DNA from 4 places in the Streptomyces sp. NPDC054770 genome. Region 1 is predicted to be linked to each of the others. Evidence: riboswitches for the same ligand, from Rfam matches in the RefSeq annotation. Region 1 holds a riboswitch; each other region holds the start of a gene.
What was found. Region 1 has a riboswitch for cyclic di-AMP ahead of ACWGKQ_RS03900 (NlpC/P60 family protein). Riboswitches for the same ligand answer to the same signal wherever they lie in the genome.
Positions count from the first base shown of each region.

Region 2: another riboswitch for cyclic di-AMP. It lies ahead of ACWGKQ_RS21290 (M23 family metallopeptidase); the one in region 1 lies ahead of ACWGKQ_RS03900 (NlpC/P60 family protein).
Region 3: another riboswitch for cyclic di-AMP. It lies ahead of ACWGKQ_RS06230 (NlpC/P60 family protein); the one in region 1 lies ahead of ACWGKQ_RS03900 (NlpC/P60 family protein).
Region 4: another riboswitch for cyclic di-AMP. It lies ahead of ACWGKQ_RS09130 (transglycosylase SLT domain-containing protein); the one in region 1 lies ahead of ACWGKQ_RS03900 (NlpC/P60 family protein).

Region 1 is NZ_JBSHBL010000002.1:300,702-306,073, forward strand. Features, by position in the region: gene ACWGKQ_RS03895 (NAD-dependent epimerase/dehydratase family protein) at 1-129, shown strand, start outside; gene ACWGKQ_RS03900 (NlpC/P60 family protein) at 143-2,371, opposite strand; cyclic di-AMP (ydaO/yuaA leader) riboswitch at 2,382-2,535, opposite strand; gene ACWGKQ_RS03905 (DUF1996 domain-containing protein) at 2,976-4,952, shown strand; gene ACWGKQ_RS03910 (lipase family protein) at 5,247-5,372, shown strand, end outside.
Region 2 is NZ_JBSHBL010000023.1:23,536-28,907, forward strand. Features, by position in the region: gene ACWGKQ_RS21280 (M16 family metallopeptidase) at 1-1,335, shown strand, start outside; gene ACWGKQ_RS21285 (M16 family metallopeptidase) at 1,332-2,720, shown strand; cyclic di-AMP (ydaO/yuaA leader) riboswitch at 2,912-3,075, shown strand; gene ACWGKQ_RS21290 (M23 family metallopeptidase) at 3,088-3,843, shown strand; gene ACWGKQ_RS21295 (GntR family transcriptional regulator) at 4,229-4,924, shown strand; gene ACWGKQ_RS21300 (HPr family phosphocarrier protein) at 5,179-5,372, opposite strand, start outside.
Region 3 is NZ_JBSHBL010000004.1:180,064-185,435, forward strand. Features, by position in the region: gene ACWGKQ_RS06220 (M23 family metallopeptidase) at 1-126, shown strand, start outside; gene pcrA (DNA helicase PcrA) at 167-2,626, opposite strand; cyclic di-AMP (ydaO/yuaA leader) riboswitch at 2,940-3,110, shown strand; gene ACWGKQ_RS06230 (NlpC/P60 family protein) at 3,119-4,267, shown strand; gene ACWGKQ_RS06235 (class I SAM-dependent methyltransferase) at 4,302-5,111, opposite strand; gene ACWGKQ_RS06240 (tellurite resistance/C4-dicarboxylate transporter family protein) at 5,304-5,372, shown strand, end outside.
Region 4 is NZ_JBSHBL010000007.1:30,005-35,376, forward strand. Features, by position in the region: gene ACWGKQ_RS09120 (CHRD domain-containing protein) at 1-945, opposite strand, end outside; gene ACWGKQ_RS09125 (polyprenyl synthetase family protein) at 1,078-2,088, opposite strand; cyclic di-AMP (ydaO/yuaA leader) riboswitch at 3,278-3,475, shown strand; gene ACWGKQ_RS09130 (transglycosylase SLT domain-containing protein) at 3,479-3,967, shown strand; gene ACWGKQ_RS09135 (HAD family hydrolase) at 3,981-4,787, opposite strand; gene ACWGKQ_RS09140 (hypothetical protein) at 4,937-5,372, shown strand, end outside.

The DNA.
Region 1 (5,372 bases):
CACCTCGGGATCCGCTTCCGCGTCGACAACGGCCGGAGCGTCCATGAACTGGGCCTGGTCTACCGGCCCGTCGAGGAGACCCTCCTGGACCACCACGAGAGCTGGCGCACGCGGCGGCGGAGGGTCTGACCCCGGGCCCGGATCAGGCCGGGCGGATCACGCGGTGGATCGCCGACTCCCCGGCGTTGTAGATCGACTCCTCGCGGATGAGCGCGCCGGGGCTCGGCGCGTGCACCATCGTGCCGCCGCCCGCGTAGATCCCGACGTGGCTGTCGTCGTCGAAGAAGAAGACCAGGTCGCCCGGTTCCAGGGCGGCCAGCGTGATCGGGGTGCCGGCCAGCGTCTGCTCCGGCGCGGAACGCGGCAGCGTGACACCGGCGGCGCGCCAGGCGGCCTGGGTCAGGCTGGAGCAGTCGTACGCCCCCGGTCCGGTCGCCCCCCAGACGCACGGCCGGCCGATCTGCTCCCGCGCGAACGCCAGCGCCTTCATGGCCTTGCCGGGCTCGGCCGCGGCGCCCGGCTGGAGGAAGGCACCGGGGTCGGCGAAGGCGGCCGCGGGCGAGGGCGCGGTGGGTACCGGGGCGGTGACCTGCGGAGGTGCGGTCGGCAGGGGGGTGGTGGGGAGCGGAGCGGTGACGACCGGGGTGGTGACGACCGGGGCGGCGGTGGGCATCGCCATGGTGGGCGCGGCCATCATCGCCTCGGGCGGCGCCGTCATGGCCGCCGGCGCCGCGGCCATCGCGGGCATCGGGGCGGCCATGGGCGCGGCCATGGGTGTCGGCATCGGCGCCGTCATCTGCGTGGGCATCGGTGCCGCCATCGGGGTCGGCATCGGCGCTGCCATGGGCATGGGCATGGGCGCGGGCGCGGGCATCGCGGCCGCGGGTGCCGCCATCTGCGTGGGCATCGCGGTGGTATCGGCGTAGGCGTAGGCGTAGGAGGCGTCGGTGGACTGCATGCCTCCGGCCCAGGCGCCGGCCATGTCGGCGGCGGGTGCCGCAGGGAACGGGGCGGCCTGCGGTGTCATGGCCATGGGCGCGGCGGCGGGGGCCGCGGTCGGGTACGTGTACGTGTACGCGCCGGTGGCGTAGGCGGTGTCGGCGGCGGCCTGGGGCACGTCGGCGTAGGCGGCGGCCGCGTTCGGCGACATGACCCGGAAGCCGCCCATGTCCATCGGGGCCGGTGCCGGGGCGGGGGCAGCGGCGGCGGGAACGGCGGGTGTCGCGGTCGGGAAGGCGCCGGTGTTCGTGGGAGCCGCGGTCGGGAAGACGCTCGTGCCGACGGGGTTCGCGGTCGGGAAGACGCTCGTGCCCATGGGGTCCGCGGTCGGGAACGCTCCCGCGTCCGCCGGGGTCGGCATCGGGAACGTGCCCGTGGCGCCCGGGGTCATGATGCGGAAGGAGCCGCTGTCCCCCGGAGCCGGAGCCGGAGGCTGGGCGGGGGCGGGGCCCGCGTCCATGGGAGGCATCCCCGGGAAGCTGCCGGTCGCCGAGCTGCCGGGGGTCATGATGCGGAAGCCGCCCGTGTCCGGCGGGGGCACGGCTGCCCGGGTGGCCCCGCTACCGCCCGGCGTCATGATGCGGAACGTACCGGTGTCGGTCGCGGACACGATCGGGATGCCGCCCGTCTCGGTCATCGCGGGCGGCGCGCTGCGCTGGCTCGGTATGCCGATGGCGGGAGCCGGCGGCCACTGCTGCGTCGGGACCTGGGCCTCGGGCGTGGGCCACGGGGACGGTGCGGTCGGCACGGGCTGGGCTGCTGGGGCCGCGGCCGGTTCGAGCGCGGCGATCGCGCGCTGCCCGGTGCGCTGGGACAGCACCTCGCGGGCCTTGGCGATCTTCAGCTGGCTCTTGGTCTTGGAGGTACCCGGCGCCTGCCGCTGCGGCGCGGCGGCCGACAGGGCCCTGGGCGCGCCCGACGGCCCCGGGGGCAGCGCCGCGGCCGGCCCTGCCGTCAGCTCCAGCCTCGGGCGCTCCGGCGGCAGCGCGCGGACGACCTCGATGTCGGTCTGCGCGGACGGACCCGCGGTCAGCTCCAGCCGGGCCGGGCCGCTGTCCTCCAGCTGGCCGAGCAGGTCGGCGGCCATGGAGCTGACGGGCCGCCGCGGACCGGGCCGGGCGGGCTGCCGGTCGGAGGGGAGTGCGGCCGGGACGCTCGGCCCCAGCTTCGAGCGGGCGCCGTCGAACCACTCCCGGGCGATGTTGTCGAGGCCCGGGTCGTCGCGACGGGGCCGCTTGAACAGCGGGACGCCGCGGGAGCGCGAGCCCCCGCTCATCGCGCGCGTGGCGTTGTAGTTCCCGGTGGCGTTCTCGGCCTGGTCGTAGAGGCTGTCGATCCGCTGCCGAACCTCGTCACGGCTCTCGGGCGCCATTGAGGGGTCGTGCTCCTTCCGTACTCCGCCTACCGAGTTAGCTGTCGGGTTCGGGCGGTGAAGTCCGGAAGGCATGCCCTACGGCCCCTGCCCTCGCGGACGGTCGGCCGATTCACCCCAGTGGTCGGTTGGGTCCCCGGCTCCGGATTCGCCCCTGGGAGGCACCGGACTCGGCGGAGGCCGCGCGGCCCGACGGGATTCGCCGGGGGGAGCCGAGCGGCTTGCCCGTCAACTTAGCCAACTTGTGTCACTCGTGTGAAGGTTGAAGTGCGTAATGTCCGATACGTATTTGTGATGTTCGTCTTAGCGTTCGGAACTCGACGGTACGGGACGGCATTTGGCGCGCATCCATTGCTTTCGCAGGGTCACCGGGGCGTTGCCGTCGGTCGTGTTCTGCTGTTCCGGAGCTGTGTGGGAACAGGTGCTTTCTGTGAGGTCTCCGTGAATTCGCGGGTCCGTTGAACACGGCGGCGCCGGGGGCCGTATAGGGCCGGGGGATTTCCATGTCCGGCCGACCACGAGACGCAGGGGAACGACCTTGAGACCCAACAGGCGCAGACGCCCGACCGGCGCACAGCGCGCGACCTTCGCAGCGGTCGCCCTGATGCTCGGCGGCGCAGGATTGGTCGCGGTGAACGTCTATGCCTCGGCCACCGAAGGCGGCGGGGACCAGCAGGCCCAGGTCGCCACCGGCCATGTGCTGTCCGCGCCGACGGTCTACTGCCCCGACGTCGGCAGCCGGCTGACGTCGGTGCCGGACGGGGCCCGGGCCGACGTCGACCGTGAACTCGCCCAGATGGACCAGCAGATCGCCGCCGCCTACCAGCAACTCACCCAGTACGCCGCCGAGATCGAGCAGAACCCCGCCTTCGCCGGCCAGACGATCATCGACCCGCTGAAGGCGAAGCGGGCCGAGTCGCTCCAGCGCATCGCCGACGCCATCGGCCGCGAGGGCGACCGCCCGCAGGGCCTCGACGACCTGGCGGCCTGCGCCCTGCGCTCCTCGAACCAGGGCGACGGGCAGTCGGCGGCCCCCCAGGGCAGCGCCACGCCGAGCCAGAGCGGTCAGGGCAGCGCCGCGCCGAGCCAGGGCACCGGCATCGGCGGCCAGGGCGGCAACGGTCCGGTCGCCGCCGACTACGCGGACATCACCTCCGTCCAGCCCAATGTCAGCACCCCGGCCGAGCGGTCCGGCGGCTCCACCGGCACCTTCAGCTCCAGCTGCGGCGTCAACGCGAACGGCCTGTTCAACTCCGACAACGTGATCGTCGCGCCCGGTGTCTCCAACGGCGCCCACCACTTCCACGACTACATCGGCAACCAGTCCAACAACGCCTTCGCCAGTGACCAGGACCTCGCGAACGCCGACACCAGCTGCGCGGACCAGGGCGACAAGTCCACGTACTACTGGCCCGTGCTGCGGCTGCAGAACGGCAAGCAGGAGCGGGACGCCGACAAGCCGGGCGGCGGCACCGAGGGCAACGCCGGGCAGATCGTCACGGCGAAGCAGGTCACGCTGACCTTCGAGGGCAACCCGACCTCCAAGGTCACCGAGATGCCGCGGCTGCTGCGCATCATCACCGGCGACGCCAAGGCGTTCGTCAACGGCCCGACCAACGCCAACGCCTCCTGGAGCTGCACCGGTTACGAGAACCGGCAGCTCAAGGACAAGTACCCGCTCTGCCCCTCGGGCAGCGACGTCGTGCGCACGTTCAGGTTCCAGAGCTGCTGGGACGGCCGGAACATCGACAGCGCCAACCACCGCACCCACGTGGCGTTCGAAGGCCCCGACGGGAGCTGCCCGGCCGGTTTCCAGGCCATCCCGCAGCTGGTGCAGCGCATCGTCTACGACGTGGACGCGCCGAGCCTCCAGGACGGCGGCCGTACGGTCCCGCTGTTCGCGGTGGACTCGTTCCCCGAGCAGCTGCACAAGCCGGTCACCGACCACGGCGACTTCATCAACGTCTTCGACGAGAGCCTGATGCGGAAGATGGTCGACTGCATCAACTCGGGCCGCAAGTGCGGTGCGGGGGCCGACGAGCAGCCGCCGTCCGAGAGCGCCGAGCCGTCCGCGCCGGGCGAGCCGAGCGAGACCGCGAGCCCGGCCGACCCGCCGGCCCAGACGCAGAGCGCCGAGCCGTCCGAGCCGGAGACCACGCAGCCGTCGTCCGAGCCCCCGGCCGACCCGCCGGCCACCGAAACCGCGCCCGCCTCCGACAACGCCTCCGCCCCGGCCTCCGACGACACCGGGCTGCCGAGGGTCTACGCGACCGCGTCGCCGAAGAAGACGTCGACCACGAAGTCGTCGGGCGGCGGTGTCATCAGCGAGCCGACGGAGCGGCCCGACACCGAGGCGCCGGCCGCGACCGCCGCCGCCACGCCGGCCGGCACCGCGGCCGCCGTCCCGGCCGGTCAGGAGAGCCCGGGCACCGGCTCCGGGACGGAACCCCAGACCGAGCCGCAGGCGGTCCAGGGCGGTCTGGCGGAGACCGGCGCCCACCTCTGGCCCGCGGTCTTCGGCGGGCTGCTGCTGGCCTTCGGGGCCGTGCTGCTGTGGCGCGCCCGGCGGAACCAGTTCTGACCGTCCCTTCTCACGCGTCGCACGGCGCGTCCTGGGCGGGCTCGAACGCGGGGAGCATCTCTACTGCTCCGCGCTGCCGGGCCCGCCCAGGTGCGTTTCGCCGGGGCCGTGCCGGGTGACACGGCCAGGGCTCCGGGCCTGTTGACCGTCCGTCATATTACTGAACCGTAACCTTACGGCTGCTACCGCAGGTAATACATCGCTCGTTACCGTCGGGTAAACCGCACCCGCCCCGTCGGCCGCTCCGGGGACCCCTCCGCACCTCCCACGTCCAGCACGTCCAGGAGGTTCCCCATGCCTGTCCGCACGCCTGTCCGCGTTCGCCTGCTGGCCACCGCCGTCACCGCCGCCGCCTGCCTCTGCCTCCAGACCCTGCAGGCCACGGCCTCCCAGGCGGAGGTCTCCCGAGGCGTCACCATC
Region 2 (5,372 bases), on a different contig from region 1:
GCCAACGGTCTGCGCGTGGTGCTCTCCGAGGACCACCTGACCCCGGTCGCGGCGGTCTGCCTCTGGTACGACGTCGGTTCCCGGCACGAAGTCAAGGGCCGTACCGGCCTGGCTCACCTTTTCGAGCACCTGATGTTCCAGGGCTCCGCGCAGGTGAAGGGCAACGGCCACTTCGAGCTCGTGCAGGGCGCCGGCGGCTCGCTCAACGGCACCACCAGCTTCGAGCGCACCAACTACTTCGAGACCATGCCCGCCCACCAGCTGGAGCTCGCCCTCTGGCTGGAGGCCGACCGGATGGGCTCCCTGCTCGCCGCCCTGGACGACGAGTCGATGGAGAACCAGCGCGACGTCGTGAAGAACGAGCGCCGCCAGCGCTACGACAACGTCCCCTACGGCACGGCCTTCGAGAAGCTGACCGCGCTCGCCTACCCGGAGGGCCACCCCTACCACCACACGCCGATCGGCTCGATGGCGGACCTGGACGCGGCCACCCTGGAGGACGCGCGCGCGTTCTTCCGCACCTACTACGCGCCCAACAACGCGGTCCTGTCGGTCGTCGGCGACATCGACCCGGAGCAGACGCTCGCCTGGATCGAGAAGTACTTCGGTTCCATCCAGGCGCACGACGGCAAGCCCACCCCGCGCGACGGCTCGCTGCCCGACGTCATCGGCGAGCAGCTGCGCGAGGTCGTGGTGGAGGAGGTCCCCGCGCGGGCGCTGATGGCCGCCTACCGGCTCCCGGAGGACGGCACGCGCGTGTCCGACGCGGCCGACCTGGCGCTCACCGTGCTCGGCGGCGGCGAGTCCTCCCGCCTCTACAACCGCCTGGTACGGCGCGACCGGACGGCCGTCGCGGCCGGCTTCGGCCTGCTGCGGCTCGCCGGGGCGCCCTCCCTGGGCTGGCTCGACGTGAAGACCTCCGGTGACGTCGAGGTGCCGGTCATCGAGGCCGCCATCGACGAGGAGCTCGCCCGGTTCGCCGAGGAGGGCCCCACGCCCGAGGAAATGGAGCGCGCCCAGGCCCAGTTGGAGCGCGAGTGGCTGGACCGGCTCGGCACCGTCGCGGGCCGCGCGGACGAACTGTGCCGCTTCGCCGTCCTGTTCGGCGACCCGCAGCTCGCCCTGACCGCCGTCCAGCGCGTCCTGACGGTCACCGCCGAGGAGGTCCGGGAGGTCGCCAAGGCCCGGCTGCGCCCCGACAACCGCGCGGTGCTCGTCTACGAGCCGCTGTCCGCGGAGTCCGCCGAGCACACCCAGGAGGCGGGCCGCGGCGAGGACCCGGAGCAGGAAGCCACCGTAGAGGCCGGCAACGAGAACGAGGAGACGGCCAAGTGACCGAGCTCGCCACCATGGACTTCCACCCCCAGCCGCAGCCGGGCGAGGCCAAGCCGTGGGCCTTCCCCGCCCCGGAGCGCGGCACTCTGGACAACGGCCTGACCGTGCTGCGCTGCCACCGCCCGGGCCAGCAGGTCGTCGCCGTCGAAGTGCTCCTGGACGCGCCCCTGGACGCCGAGCCGGCCGGCCTGGACGGCGTCGCCACCATCATGGCGCGCGCCTTCTCCGAGGGCACCGACAAGCACTCCGCCGAGGAGTACGCCGCGGAGCTGGAGCGGGCCGGCGCCACCCTCGACGCGCACGCCGACCACCCCGGCGTCCGCATCAGCCTGGAGGTCCCGGCCTCCCGGCTCGCCAAGGGCCTCGGGCTGCTCTCCGACGCCCTCAGGGCGCCCGCCTTCGCCGAGAGCGAGGTCGAGCGGCTGGTCCGCAACCGCCTCGACGAGATCCCGCACGAGCTGGCCAACCCCAGCCGCCGGGCCGCCAAGCAGCTCTACAAGGAGCTGTTCCCGGCCACCGCGCGGATGTCCCGCCCGCGCCAGGGCACCGAGGACACGGTCGAGAAGATCGATGCGGCCGCCGTCCGCGCCTTCTTCGACCGGCACGTGCGCCCCGCCACGGCCACCGCGGTCGTCGTCGGCGACCTGACCGGCATCGACCTGGACGAGCTGCTCGGCGAGACCCTGGGCGCCTGGCGCGCCGCCACCGGGCAGCCCCGTCCGGTTCCGTCCGTGACCGCCGACGACACCGGGCGGGTCGTCATCGTGGACCGCCCCGGCGCTGTCCAGACCCAGTTGCTCATCGGCCGCGTCGGCTCCGACCGGCACGACCGCGTCTGGCCCGCCCAGGTGCTCGGCACCTACTGCCTGGGCGGCACCCTCACCTCCCGCCTGGACCGCGTCCTGCGCGAGGAGAAGGGCTACACCTACGGCGTCCGCTCCTTCGGGCAGGTGCTGCGGTCAGCCCCCGACGGCAGCGGTGTCTCGATGCTCGCCATCAGCGGTTCGGTGGACACGCCGAACACCGGCCCGGCCCTGACGGACCTGTGGACGGTGCTGCGCACGCTCGCCGCCCAGGGCCTCACGGACGCCGAGCGCGACGTGGCCGTGCAGAACCTCGTCGGGGTGGCGCCGCTCAAGTACGAGACGGCGGCGGCCGTCGCGGGCACTCTGGCCGACCAGGTCGAGCAGTACCTGCCCGACGACTTCCAGGCCACGCTGTACCGGCAACTGGCCGCCACCGGCACCGTGGAGGCCACCGCGGCGGTCGTGAACGCCTTCCCGGTGGACCGCCTGGTGACCGTCCTGGTCGGCGACGCGGCGCAGATCAAGGAGCCCGTCGAGGCCCTCGGCATCGGCGAAGTCACCGTCGTCGCCGCGGAGTAGGACACACGCGGGTGAAGAGCCCTGATGACCGTCGGGTCATCAGGGCTCTCGCGTGTCCGAATTGAGGTGGAGGTTGCCTGTCTGCCCTGTGGGATGCGCTACAAAAACCGTGATCCGTTTGGGCGGGGCGCGAGCGGCCTCGTAGGTTCTTCCGGGCTGTCCGTCAGGCACCGCGCCGCATCCGCGGCACCGGACAGCCATCGCCGAGTCCCCGTACGGCGCGAGCCAGGGGAGCCGGGGACCCACGCAGTCCCTGGGGTGAATCGGGCGCCCGCGCGTGTCGCGAGGGGGCCCGTAGGAGACCTTCCTGCTCCGAACCCGTCAGCTAACCCGGTAGGCGAGAGGGAAGGAAAGGACCAGCCTCTACATGGCGTTCATGTGCGCCTCCGGGAAGCACCGTCGTCCCGGCCGGGTGAAGCGCACCACCGCGCAGGCCGCCGGTATCGCGGCTCTCACCACCACCGGTGTCATCGGCACCGTCTCCGCCGCCCCGGCGCTCGCCGCCGAGAACTCCGTCGAGCAGACCGGCCTCACCCCGGTCATCACGATCAGCGACTCCGTCGCCGAGCAGATCGACGCCCAGGCCGCCGCCCAGAAGGCCGCCGCCGCGCGCAAGGCGGCCGAGGAGGCCGCCCGCAAGAAGGCCGCCGAGCAGGCCAAGAAGGAGCGCGCGGCCAAGGCCCGCGCCGCCCGCGAGGCCGAGCGCAAGCGCCTGAACACCTTCGTCGCGCCGATCAGCGACTCCTACGTCTCCACCGGCTACAAGACCGGCGGCTCCCTGTGGTCCTCCGGCGCCCACACCGGCATCGACTTCCACGCCGCCAGCGGCACGGTGGTGCACGCGGTCGGTACCGGCACGGTCGTCTCCACCGGCTGGGGCGGGGCGTACGGCAACGAGATCGTCATCAAGATGGCCGACGGCATGTACACCCAGTACGGCCACCTCTCGTCCATCGGCGTCTCGGTGGGCCAGCAGGTCACCCCGGGCCAGCAGATCGGCCTCTCCGGCGCGACCGGCAACACCACCGGCCCGCACCTCCACTTCGAGGCCCGCACCACCCCGGACTACGGCTCCGACGTCGACCCGGTCGCCTACCTCCGCAAGCACGGCGTGAACGTCTGAGGGAGCTGGACGCGGGTCCGGCGCCGAGACCGACGTGGGGGTTGCGGTGCGTGCGCCGGGCGCGGGTGCGCCGTGGCTGGTCGCGCAGTTCCCCGCGCCCCTGAAGGAGCGCTGCGCGTGACGCCCCTGAAAGGGGGTGCGGGCAACCCCCACGCACCCGCACCCGACCACCGAGGCGAACCCGGCAGCGCACTGCGGAAGCAACCCGTGAGATCTTCCGGAGCCCCGGCCCCTGTGCCGGGGCTTTCGTCGTTTTCGTGCACTTGCTGTCCAAAATATATCCCTGGATTCCGGTCCGCCGTCGGAAATTCCGGCTCATTGCAATAGAGTCACGGAACGAGCGCCACTCGGCGGCGTTTCACGGGGATTAAGGCGGAGGTCGGTCATGCGTATTCCGGCGCACTCGGTATGCACGGCGATCCGGGACGACATCGTCGCGGGTGTCTACGAGCGCGGCAGCCGGCTCACCGAGGAACTCCTGGCCCGCCGCTACGGCGTCTCGCGGGTCCCCGTCCGCGAGGCCCTGCGCACCCTGGAGGCCGAGGGCTTCGTGGTGACGCGCCGGCACGCGGGTGCGTGCGTCGCCGAACCGACCGAGCAGGAGGCCGCCGACCTGCTGGAGATGCGCATGCTCCTGGAGCCGCTCGGCGCCTCCCGGGCCGCCCAGCGCCGCACCGAGGCCCATCTCAAGGTGCTGCGCGGGCTGGTCCGGCTGGGCCAGGAGCGGGCCAGGCGCGGCAACAGCGAGGACCTGCGCTCCCTGGGCGGCTGGTTCCACGAGACCCTCGCCCAGGCCTCCGGAAGCCACGCCCTGACCTCCACGCTCACCCAGCTGCGGCACAAGATCGCCTGGATGTACACCGTGGAGACGCCCGCCAACCCCGTGGAGTCCTGGACCGAGCACGGCGCCATCGTGGACGCGGTGGCACGCGGCGACGGCGAACGCGCCCGGGCGATCACGGCCCTGCACACCGAGCGCTCGACGGCCTCCCACCGGCTGCGCTTTTCCGGCGCCACCGAACGGCCGAACGGTGTGAGGACTTCGCAACATCCCGTAAACATGTCGGGCCTGCGGCATTAACACGCGCGCCGTATACAAAGAGGTGTTATTCGGCGGGACCTGTTTTCGCTGCCCGAATTCAAGCGCGCCGGGAATTCACGGTCGCGCCCCTTTCGTGCGCCCACGGTAAAGCCGGGTACCGGGGCCTTGGCAATGTCACGGAATTGCGGCACGTGACCGGTGGCACGATGGCCCGACGCGGACGGCGGGGAAACGGCGAGGCCGCGCCGACCCCCGTGGGAGTGGCGCGGCCCCGGACGTGCGGGTGCAGGCGCTCAGACGGTCTCGGGGAGTTCCTCGAGACCCTCGGCGACCAGCTTGGCCAGGCGGTCGAGGGCGGCGTCGGCGCCCTCGGCCTCGGAGGCGAGGACGATCTCCTCGCCACCCTGGGCGCCCAGCCCCAGGACAGCCAGCATGGAGGCCGCGTTGACGGGGTTGCCCCCGGCCTTGGCGATCGTCACCGGGACGC
Region 3 (5,372 bases), on a different contig from region 1:
ATCGCGTACTCCGGGAACTCCGGCAACTCGACCGGGCCGCACCTGCACTTCTTGGTGCGGCCGGCCGGTGGCGCCGCCTTAGACCCGCTGCCGTGGCTGCGCAGCCACGGGCTCGACCCGACCTGACCGGTACCGGCGGGTCCCGCCGCGGCGGGACCCGGTCGTCCTACAGCTTCTCCACCGGCGCGTACCGCAGCAGCAGCCGCTTCGGCTTGGTGTCGCCGAAGTCGATCGTCGCCTCCGCGTTCGCCCCCGTGCCCTTCACCGCGACGACCGTGCCGAGGCCGAACTGGTCGTGGGTGACACGGTCGCCGACGGCCACCGAGACCACCGGCTTCTCCGAGGTCCGCCGGGTGGCGAAGCCGGACGCACCCGACGCCGAGGAGCGCGAGCGGGTCGAGGAGAGCGAGGCCGCCACGCCCGCCGCGGGCCCGGTGGAGACCGGCGCCATCGCCCCGGTCCGCTTCCACTCCAGATACGCGCCCGGGATCTCCTCCAGGAAGCGCGAGGGCGGGTTGTACGACGGCTGGCCCCAGGCGCTGCGCATCGAGGACCGGGTGAGGTACAGCCGCTCCCGCGCCCGCGTGATGCCCACGTAGGCGAGGCGCCGCTCCTCCTCCAGCTCCTTGGTCTGGCCGAGGGCGCGCATGTGCGGGAAGACGCCGTCCTCCATGCCGGTCAGGAACACCACCGGGAATTCGAGGCCCTTGGCGGTGTGCAGGGTCATCAGGGTGATGACGCCGTCGCCGTTCTCGTCGTCGTCGGGAATCTGGTCGGAGTCGGCGACCAGGGCCACCCGCTCCAGGAAGGCGGCGAGCCCGGGCTGTTCCTCGCCCTCTCCGGACTCCTGCTCGAACTCCAGTGCCACGGAGGCGAGTTCCTGGAGGTTCTCGATGCGGGTCTCGTCCTGCGGGTCCGTCGAGTTCTGCAGCTCGGCGAGGTATCCGGTGCGTTCGTAGATCGCCTCCAGGACGGTGGCGGGTCCGGCGCCGGACTCCACGACCGTACGGAGGTCCTCCATCAGCGTGTTGAACCGCTTGACCGCGTTCGTCGACCGCGCGGCCATGCCGTACGCCTCGTCGACGCGCCTGAGCGCCTGCGGGAAGCTGATCTTCTCGCGCTGGGCGAGGGCGTCGATCATCGCCTCCGCGCGGTCGCCGATACCGCGCTTGGGGACGTTGAGGATGCGCCGGAGCGGGACGGAGTCCTCCGGGTTGGCCAGCACCCGCAGGTAGGCCAGGACGTCCCGGACCTCCTTGCGCTCGTAGAAGCGGACCCCGCCGACGACCTTGTAGGGCAGGCCGACGCGGATGAAGATCTCCTCGAAGACGCGGGACTGGGCGTTGGTGCGGTAGAAGACGGCGACATCGCCGGCCTTCGCCTCGCCCGCGTCCGTCAGACGGTCTATCTCCTCGGCGACGAACTGCGCCTCGTCGTGCTCGGTGTCGGCGACGTAGCCGGTGATCTGCGCGCCCGCGCCCGCGTTGGTCCACAGGTTCTTCGGGCGGCGGGACTCGTTGCGCTCGATGACCGCGTTGGCGGCGCTCAGAATCGTCTGCGTGGAGCGGTAGTTCTGTTCGAGGAGGATCGTCGTCGCGTTCGGGTAGTCCTCCTCGAACTGGAGGATGTTGCGGATCGTCGCGCCCCGGAAGGCGTAGATCGACTGGTCGGCGTCACCGACGACGCAGAGCTCGGCGGGGGGCAGGTCGGGCGCGCCGGTGCCGACCAGCTCGCGCACCAGGGCGTACTGGGCGTGGTTGGTGTCCTGGTACTCGTCGACCAGGACGTGCCGGAAGCGGCGGCGGTAGTGCTCGGCGACGTCCGGGAAGGCGCGCAGCAGGTTGACCGTCGTCATGATCAGGTCGTCGAAGTCGAGGGCGTTCGCCTCGCGCAGCCGCGACTGGTACAGGGCGTAGGCCTGGGCGAGGGTCTTCTCGAAGCCGTCGGCGGCCTGGGCGGCGAAGTCCTCCTCGTCGATCAGCTCGTTCTTCAGGTTGCTGATCTTGGCGCTGAAGGACTTCGGCGGGTAGCGCTTGGGGTCGAGGTCCAGGTCGCGGCAGACCAGGGCCATCAGGCGCTTGGAGTCGGCCGCGTCGTAGATCGAGAAGGAGGAGGTGAAGCCGAGCTTCTTGCTCTCCCTGCGCAGGATCCGCACGCAGGCGCTGTGGAAGGTCATCACCCACATCGCGTTCGCGCGCGGGCCGACGAGGTGCTCGACCCGCTCCTTCATCTCGCCCGCGGCCTTGTTGGTGAAGGTGATCGCGAGGATCTGGCCCGGGTGCACCTGGCGCGCGCCGAGCAGGTGGGCGATGCGGTGGGTGAGCACGCGCGTCTTGCCGGAACCGGCGCCGGCCACGATGAGCAGCGGGGAGCCGGCGTGCACCACGGCCGCCCGCTGGTTGTCGTTCAGCCCGTCCAGGAGCGCGGCCGGGTCCAGGGCCGGGCGGGCGGCGCCGTCGCGGTAGTAGGCGTCTCGGTCCGGGGGCACGTCGAACTTCCCGCCGAACAGATCGTCCGGAATCGACTCCGGAGCGTGCTCGTCCTCGGGCGGCGGCGGGGGTTCCTCGTCATGGCCGCGGGGGGCCTGGAGGCTCGCCAGGAAGCTGTCGTCAAAGAGGCTGCTCATCGCTCTCCGAGTCTAGGGCGCCCCACCGACAACCGGTCGCCGCCCCGAAAACTCGCCCGGGTGACCGACCGGTTCCGCTCCGTCACGGCAGGTCGGCGCGGAGCACGGAGCCGCACTCCCCCAGCGCGAACCAGCGGCACCCTTCCGAACAAGTCACTCATACCGTCCCAGATGACCTTGCCTTAACAAGTTCTAACAACAAGGTCACGAAAATGTATCGGGCATATCGCACATCAACCTTCACAGAGGCCACACGAGTTGGTTAGCGTGCGAGGCGGGCCGCGCGACCCCCACCGGCGAACGTCGCCGGGCCGCACGGCCTCCGCCGAGTCCGGGGCGCCGCCGCGCATCCGGAGCCGGGGACCCACCGATCCCGGGGTGAATCGGTCCCGACTCCCCTCCGGGGAGCGGACCGTAGGGCAACCCTTCCGAACCACCCGCCCGAACCCGACAGCTAACTCGGTAGGCGGAACGTGGAAGGAGTCGCCTCCGTTGGCGTCGCACCGCAAGTCCCGGCCGTCAGGAACGCGCGCGGCGGGCATACGCACCCCCGCGCTGGCCACCGCCGCCCTCACCTCCATGGCCCTGTTCTCCCAGACGGCCGAGGCCGCGCCCCCCGAGGACGGCAAGCCGAGCCTGGAGGAGGTCGAGAAGAAGGTCGACTCGCTCTACCGGCAGGCGGAGTCGGCGACCGAGAAGTACAACGCCGCCAAGGAGCGGACCGGCCGGCAGCGCAAGCAGGTCGACACCCTGCTCGACGACGTCGCCGAGCGCACGGACCGGCTGAACAAGGCGCGTGAGGAGCTGGGTTCGTTCGCCGCGGCCCAGTACCGGACCGGGGCCGCCGCCCCCGACACGGCGACCTTCCTGCTCGCGGACAGTCCCCAGGACTACTTCGACCAGGACCAGCTGATGAGCCGGCTGACCGCACGCCAGAAGGGCGCGGTCGACGACTACGTCACCCAGCAGTCCGCGACCATGAGGAAGCGGCAGGAGGCCGCCAAGAGCCTCGAAACGCTCACCGAGACGCAGGACGACCTCAAGACCGCCAAGACCACCGTCCAGACGAAGCTGGCCTCCGCGCGGGAGCTGCTGTCGCAGCTGACGGCCGCGGAGAAGGCGCGGCTGGCGGCGATCGAGAAGCAGCAGGAGGAGGTGGCGGCCCGCAAGGCGGCGGAGCTGGCGAAGCAGCAGGCCGCGGCCGCCGAGCAGGAGACGTCGTCGTCCGCCGCATCGGGCAGCTCCTCTTCCGGCACGTCGAGCGGCTCCTCCTCCGCCTACGCCACGAAGGCCGCCAAGGCGATCGCCTTCGCCCGCGCACAGATCGGCAAGCCGTACGTCTGGGGCGCCACCGGCCCCGGCTCCTACGACTGCTCCGGGCTCTCCCAGGCCGCCTGGAAGGCCGCGGGCGTCTCCCTGCCGCGCACCACCTACGACCAGGTGAACGCCGGCACCACCGTCTCCCTCGCCGACGCCCGACCCGGCGACCTGGTCTTCTTCTACGACGACGTCAGCCACGTCGGCATCTACATCGGCAACGGCATGATGATCCACGCCCCGAAGCCCGGCGCCTACGTCCGGGAGGAGTCGATCTACTACGGCGGCGAGTCGATCATCCACAGCGTGGTACGCCCGGCCTGAGCCGACTGCAGGCCGGCATCTGCAGACGCCCGGGTCAGCGGCGCCCGCGCGCGAGCAGGGCCGCATGCGGCAGGGCCAGCAGACCGTCCTCGGCAGCGAACTCCGAACTGAACACATCGAAGTGACGCTTGATCTCGGCGCGGATCCGGGGTGTCTGGCTCTGCACCAGCTGCCCGCCGAACGCCACTCCGCTCGCAGGACCGCTCCACCACTCGTCGGCGCTCGCGCGGTGATCCCAACGCAAGGTCGCGCACTCCGCCTCGCGCAGCCCCGCCGCGTCCATCAGCCCGGTCAGGCCGCTCTCGTCACGGGGGAAATCATCCTCAGGAGCCAGCCCTGCGGGCAGATGCGGTGGGCGCACCGCACCCGCGGCCTCGATCGCACGGCCGATCAGAGCCTGTCCCGGCGCCGGCGGCGCCGCCCATGTCGTCAACGCGATCCAGCCGCCGGGCCGCACCACACGGCGCAGCTCAGCCAGCGCCACTTTGGGCCGGCCCACATGGTTCAGAACGAAGTTGGCCACGACGGCGTCGAACTCTCCGTCGGCGAAGGGAAGCGCGGGAAGAACGGCCACCCGCACATCAGCCGCGGGTGCGGCCTGAACAGCCAACTCGACCATGGTCGGCTCCGCATCCACGGCCGTCACCGTCGCGCCCCGGACACACGCGGCCGCGGCGACCGTCCCCGGCCCGGTCCCCACGTCCAGCAACCGCGCGCCTGGTCCGACCTCGGCGGCATCGAGCAACCGCGACACCGGATGGGCGCACAGCTTGGCGAAGCTTCCGGCATAAGCGGCCCCCCGGCCCGCCCAGATCAACCGCTCACTCTTGTCGAACGTCGTCATCGTCACCGGCGCCCTCCCTGACCTCAGCCGAGATCGACGTGTCGTCACGACCCTAGCCCACCGTCTGATCAGCGCGGACGGCTTGGAAGGCGGACGGCTTCCGCTGCCGCTGTCCCGCGACCGCGCGGTTTTCGGGCCGCACGCGCGCGTGGCCCGTTCCTGCCGTGGCCGGCTCTCCCTAGCATCAGCGGCATGTCCGGCATTTCACTCCTGCGCGCCTGGTGGGCGCAGCGTCCGCCGGCGGCGGGGGCCGCTGTGATG
Region 4 (5,372 bases), on a different contig from region 1:
CACGTAGTCCGCCCGGTAGGGGACGCCGACGACGGCACCCGGGGTGCAGGAGCCTGCCGGGGCGACGCCGCCGACCGTGTTGAGGCGCAGGATCTCGCCGGTGTGGGCGAGCAGCCCGTGCTTCTTGCCGGACCGGGTGGCCGTGAGGTCCAGCTCGGGGATGTTGCCGGCGCCGTTCGCCGTCTTCGTCAGGACGGTTCCGGTGACCGCGCTGCCGTCGGGTGCGACCCACTGCGGGGTGCCGGAGTTCGGTGCGACGAAGGAGTGGCGGATGCCGCCGCCGAGCTTGGCGCTGACGTCGCGCTGGGCGAAGGCGTAGCCGCCGCCGTCGGCGGGCTTGCACTGGTAGATCTGCTTGCCGGTGACGACGGAGGCCTGGAAGCCGCCGCCCGAGAGGTCGGAGACGGTGGTGACGGCGTGCAGCTGGCCGCGGAGGGCTCCGCCGGGGAACTGGGCGGTGTGCAGGTTGGCGTAGAAGGCGCCGGGGTCGGTGGTGAGCTGCTTGAGCAGGGCCTTGTCGGTGACTTTGACGCTGCCGGTGACGCTGTGGGCCCTGGCCTTCTTCAGCAGCTTCCCGAAGTCGATCCGGACGCCGCCGTTCGTTCCCTTGGCGCCCTGGTGGATGTGCAGGTCGGTGGGCCTGCCGGTACCGCGCCAGGTCACGGCGACGGTCACCTTGTCCCCCTTGACCTGGATGAACTCCAGCGCGGCGCCGTCCTTGTCGCCGACGGCGGGCCCACCGGCGACGGGCACCTCGTTGGCACCGCGCAGACTGGCGGCCAGGACGACGGAGTCAGTGGAAGCGGTGGAGCCGTGGCCGGCGGCGACGGCGGAGCTGTGGCTGGTGGCGGCGGATGCCGGGACGGCGGCACCGCCGAGAGCGGTGACGGTGACGGTGATGGCAGCGGCGACGAGGCTCTTGCGGCGTGTTGCGTCGATGACCATGATTCCGTTTTCTCCCCCTGTGTCAGCCGACGCCCCCTGCGTCGGCTTCTGGGGAGGAGTACGGAACACGTCCTGGATTGGACTCAGTCCAATAAAGTGACCTGGGTCACATCGCAGCGGGCCCAACGGCTGCTACCCGGCCCGGTGCACCACCGCATCGCACAGCTCCATCAGCGCGTCCTTCGGGTCGCACTCCGGCAGCGGAGCCAGCGCGGCCCGCGCCTCCTCCGCGTACCGGACCGCATCCTTGCGGGCGAGGTCCAGCGCCGGGTGCGCCCGCAGCGCAGTCAGGGCCTCCGCGTGCCGCGCGTCGTCCGTGAGGTCGGAGTCCAGCAGCTCGCACAGGGCGATGTCCTCGGCCAGCCCCGACCGGGCCGCCAGCTCCCGCAGCCGCAGCACCGGGAGCGTGGGCACACCCTCCCGGAGGTCGGTTCCGGGAGTCTTCCCGGATTCGCGGGAGTCGGAGGCGATGTCCAGGACGTCATCGGCGAGCTGGAAGGCGACACCGAGCCGTTCGCCGTACTGGGTGAGGACGTCGACGACCGTCTCGTCGGCACCGGACAGCATCGCGCCGAAGCGGCAGGAGACGGCGACCAGCGAGCCGGTCTTGCCGCCGAGCACGTCGAGGTAGTGCTCGACCGGGTCACGGCCGTCCGACGGGCCCGCCGTCTCCAGGATCTGGCCGGTCACCAGCCGTTCGAAGGCGAGGGCCTGGACCCGGACCGCCTCGGGGCCCAGGTCGGCGAGGATCTGGGAGGCGCGGGCGAAGAGGAAGTCGCCGGTGAGGACGGCGAGCGAATTGCCCCAGCGGGTGTTGGCACTGTCGACGCCGCGCCGCACGGAGGCCTCGTCCATGACGTCGTCGTGGTACAGCGTGGCCAGATGGGTGAGTTCGACGACGACGGCCGACGGCACGACACCGGGCGCGTACGGGTCGCCGAACTGCGCGGCGAGCATCACCAGCAGCGGGCGGAACCGCTTGCCTCCGGCCCGTACGAGGTGCTGCGCGGCCTCCGTGATGAACGGGACCTCGCTCTTGGTGGCTTCTAGCAAGCCTTCCTCGACAGCCGTCAATCCGGCCTGGACATCGGCTTCCAGAGCCTGGTCCCGCACGCTCAGCCCGAACGGCCCGACGACGGTCACGAGGGGTCTCCTGTCTGCTGGTGTCTACTGGCGATTACGCGGTTTGTCGATAGGTCGCTGCCCTCACTCAAGTCAGCGTATCCGGTCAGGTTTCGATCACCGATAGCGCCCACGGTTACACCCCGGGCGCTATCAGATCACGACCGTTATGTTTTTGATCAGCCGATACGACCTGACATCTACTGACTTAACAGGAAGTGCGGACAGTTGTCCCGAACCTCGGCTCCGACCGTGTCCGGACGGCCGTCCGGCGGCGAGCCTCCCGGACGAACCTCCCGACTGACTACTGCCCGGAAACGGCCCCGCCTCTCCCGGCCGACGTCACCTGCCCGGGCGTACCCCCTCGGCCGCCCACCGAATCCGGCCGTGGCACCCGGTGCACGAACGGCGGCACCTCATACACAGGTGTACATCCTTCTTCCACCACGACCTCCGCGCCTCCTGACTTACACCCTCCGCGCCTCCTGACCCACCCCGCGGCCTTCCACGCCGGACCACGGGAGCATCGACACCCGAACCGCCCACGACCGCCGCCGCGGCCCGCTCCGCGGACGGCTGCCATGACAACGACGCGCACCACGGCGGAGGTTCCGCCTTCACGACGGACACGCACACCGGGAGATCCCGCCGTCCTGGCCGCCTTTCCCCCACCCCCCACGTGACGAGTTTCACGTGCGCACCCGGCAGCCCAACTTCCCGGCCACCCCCGGCCGGTGGCACGCGCGCGTAGCCGACGCTTCCGAAGTTGACGGGGGCCGCACCGGAGAGGCACCCGATCGAGCGAACAAGGCCGCCGCCGACAGACGTCCACCTCGCCACACCACCTCGACTTATCCGAAATTCACTATAATCCGACAATTCGGACTCATCATCGAAATGAAGACACCGGGACATTCCGTCGAACCAGGAAATAGAGGGATTCAACGAATCCCTCTTGTCTGATTTGCCGCTATTGCGGTTTCGTGAGGTAGGTCACGAAAGGCCAGGCGGGGCAGAGCCGGTAAGGCGACCCTTCCTTCCCTTTCCCTGCGGGCCAGTTGAGGGTTGGCAGCCGCAAAGGATCAAGTGCCTCATAGGCCTCACTCCAAGCTCAATCGGTGTGTTGTGCGCATCAGGTACTTGTTCCGGACATGTGCTCTCGCATACGTTCCGGCTCGCCGGGCGGACGCCGAATCCTGCCGCCGCCCGTCGTAACCCATCGACGAGTTCATTCGCACGGCAGGAGCGGGGGACCCAGGTAAGCCGCCGGACCGGGCGACCGACGTCACGGACAGACGTCGTTCCGGAACGGCTAGGGGTGAAGTCGCATCGCCTTCGGGCGGTACGACCGGGCACTCCCCGGGCCCGAACCCGACAGCTCACCTCGCAGGCGACGGAGAGGAACAACGCCATGCTTGTTGCCGCCCAGCACCGCACTCCCCGCCGTAACCGCATCATCCGCACGCTCGTCGTCGCCGGCACCGGCGCCGCCGTCCTTGCCCTCCCGCTCATCGGGGCGACCACCGCCTCCGCCGCCGGGTCCTCCACCTCGACCGCCTCGACGACCCTCGCCGGGTACCCGAACAACCTCGACGGCTGGATCCGCGAGTCGCTCGCGATCATGAGGGAGAAGAACATCCCGGGCAGCTACAACGGCATCTACCGCAACATCATGCGGGAGTCCTCCGGCAACCCGCGGGCCATCAACCTCTGGGACTCCAACGCGGCCAAGGGCATCCCGTCCAAGGGCCTGCTCCAGGTCATCGACCCGACGTTCAACGCCTACCACGTGGCCGGCACGTCGTTCGACATCTACGACCCGGTCGCGAACATCACCGCCGCCTGCAACTACGCCGCCGCGCGGTACGGCTCTATGGACAACGTCCACGGCGCGTACTGACCGACGCTCCGCGTCAGTTGAAGAGTCTTTCGAGGACGACGGCGATGCCGTCGTCCTCGTTCGACGCGGTGACCTCGTCGGCCCGCGCCTTCAGTTCGGGATGAGCGTTGGCCATGGCCACCCCGTAGGCCGCCCACTCGAACATCGGGATGTCGTTGGGCATGTCCCCGAAGGCGATGGCCTGTGCGGGGCGCAGCCCCAGATGGCCGGCGGCCAGCGCCAGGCCGGTCGCCTTGGTCACCCCGCACGGCTGGAGCTCGACGGTCCCCGGCCCCGACATGGTGACCGTCGCCAGCGACCCGACCACCGCGCGGGCGGTCGCCGCCAGTTCGTCGTCGGACAGGGTGTGGTGCCGCAGCAGCACCTTGCTGATGGGCGCGCACCACAGGTCGTCCCGCCGGGCGACGCGCAGCGCCGGCAGGGTGGGGTGGGGCATCAGGTAACCAGGCTCGATGAGCGTGAGCCCGTCAACGCCGTCCTGGTCGACCGCCGCGTACACCTGACCGACCTCGGCCTCGATCTTGCCGAGCGCGGTCTCCGCCAGCTCCCGGTCCAGGGTGACCGACCACAGCAGCCGGTCCGCGCCGGCGTCGTACACCTGCGCGCCCTGGCCGCAGACCGCGAGTCCCGTGCAGCCGAGGTCGTCGAGGAGCGGGCGCACTCTCGGTGCGGGACGGCCGGTGACCACGAGGTGCCGGGCACCGGCCCGGCCGGCCCGCGCGAGCGCGGCGAGCGACCGCTCCGAGAGGGTGTCGTCGGCACGCAGCAGCGTGCCGTCCAGGTCGGTGGCGATCAGTGAGTACGGGGAGGGTGCGACCATGATCAGAGAATACGGACAGCACGCCGCTGGGACTCACTGTGCGTTTCGGCCTCAAGTGACGCCCGCCTCCGCCGTGATGGGGCCGTTGTCAGTGGCGGGCGTTACGTTCTCGGTGAGTCGGTTTCGCTGATCTGACGGGGGCGCTGGTGATGGCTGACGGGCAGGGGGACTTCCGGGCATATCTGCTGGAGGCGGCGACCGGGGTGCTGGAGCGGTTCCCGCTGGAACTGCGGCCGGAGATCTACGCGCTGTCCTTCCGCATCTGGCGGGTCGACGACGACAACCGCAGACCCTTTGTGGCGATCGGCTACAACACGGAGATCCAGTACGAGGCCGAAAGACGCCCCGACGACCCGGGCGAGGCCCGCTGGAACTACGCGTGCTGGCTCCTCGACGGCTTCGAGACGCTCGGCAACTGCCCCGAGGACCCGGTCGGCGGTGCGCTGTACGTCGAGGAGGTCCGGCGGCTCGGAATCTGGTTCGACGGGGACGGCGACGCCGCCGAACTGGACGCCGCACGCGAGCTGTTGGCCCTGCACTTCGCCGACGCGTGTGTCCGGCTGGCCCGGGATCTGCACGACGGAG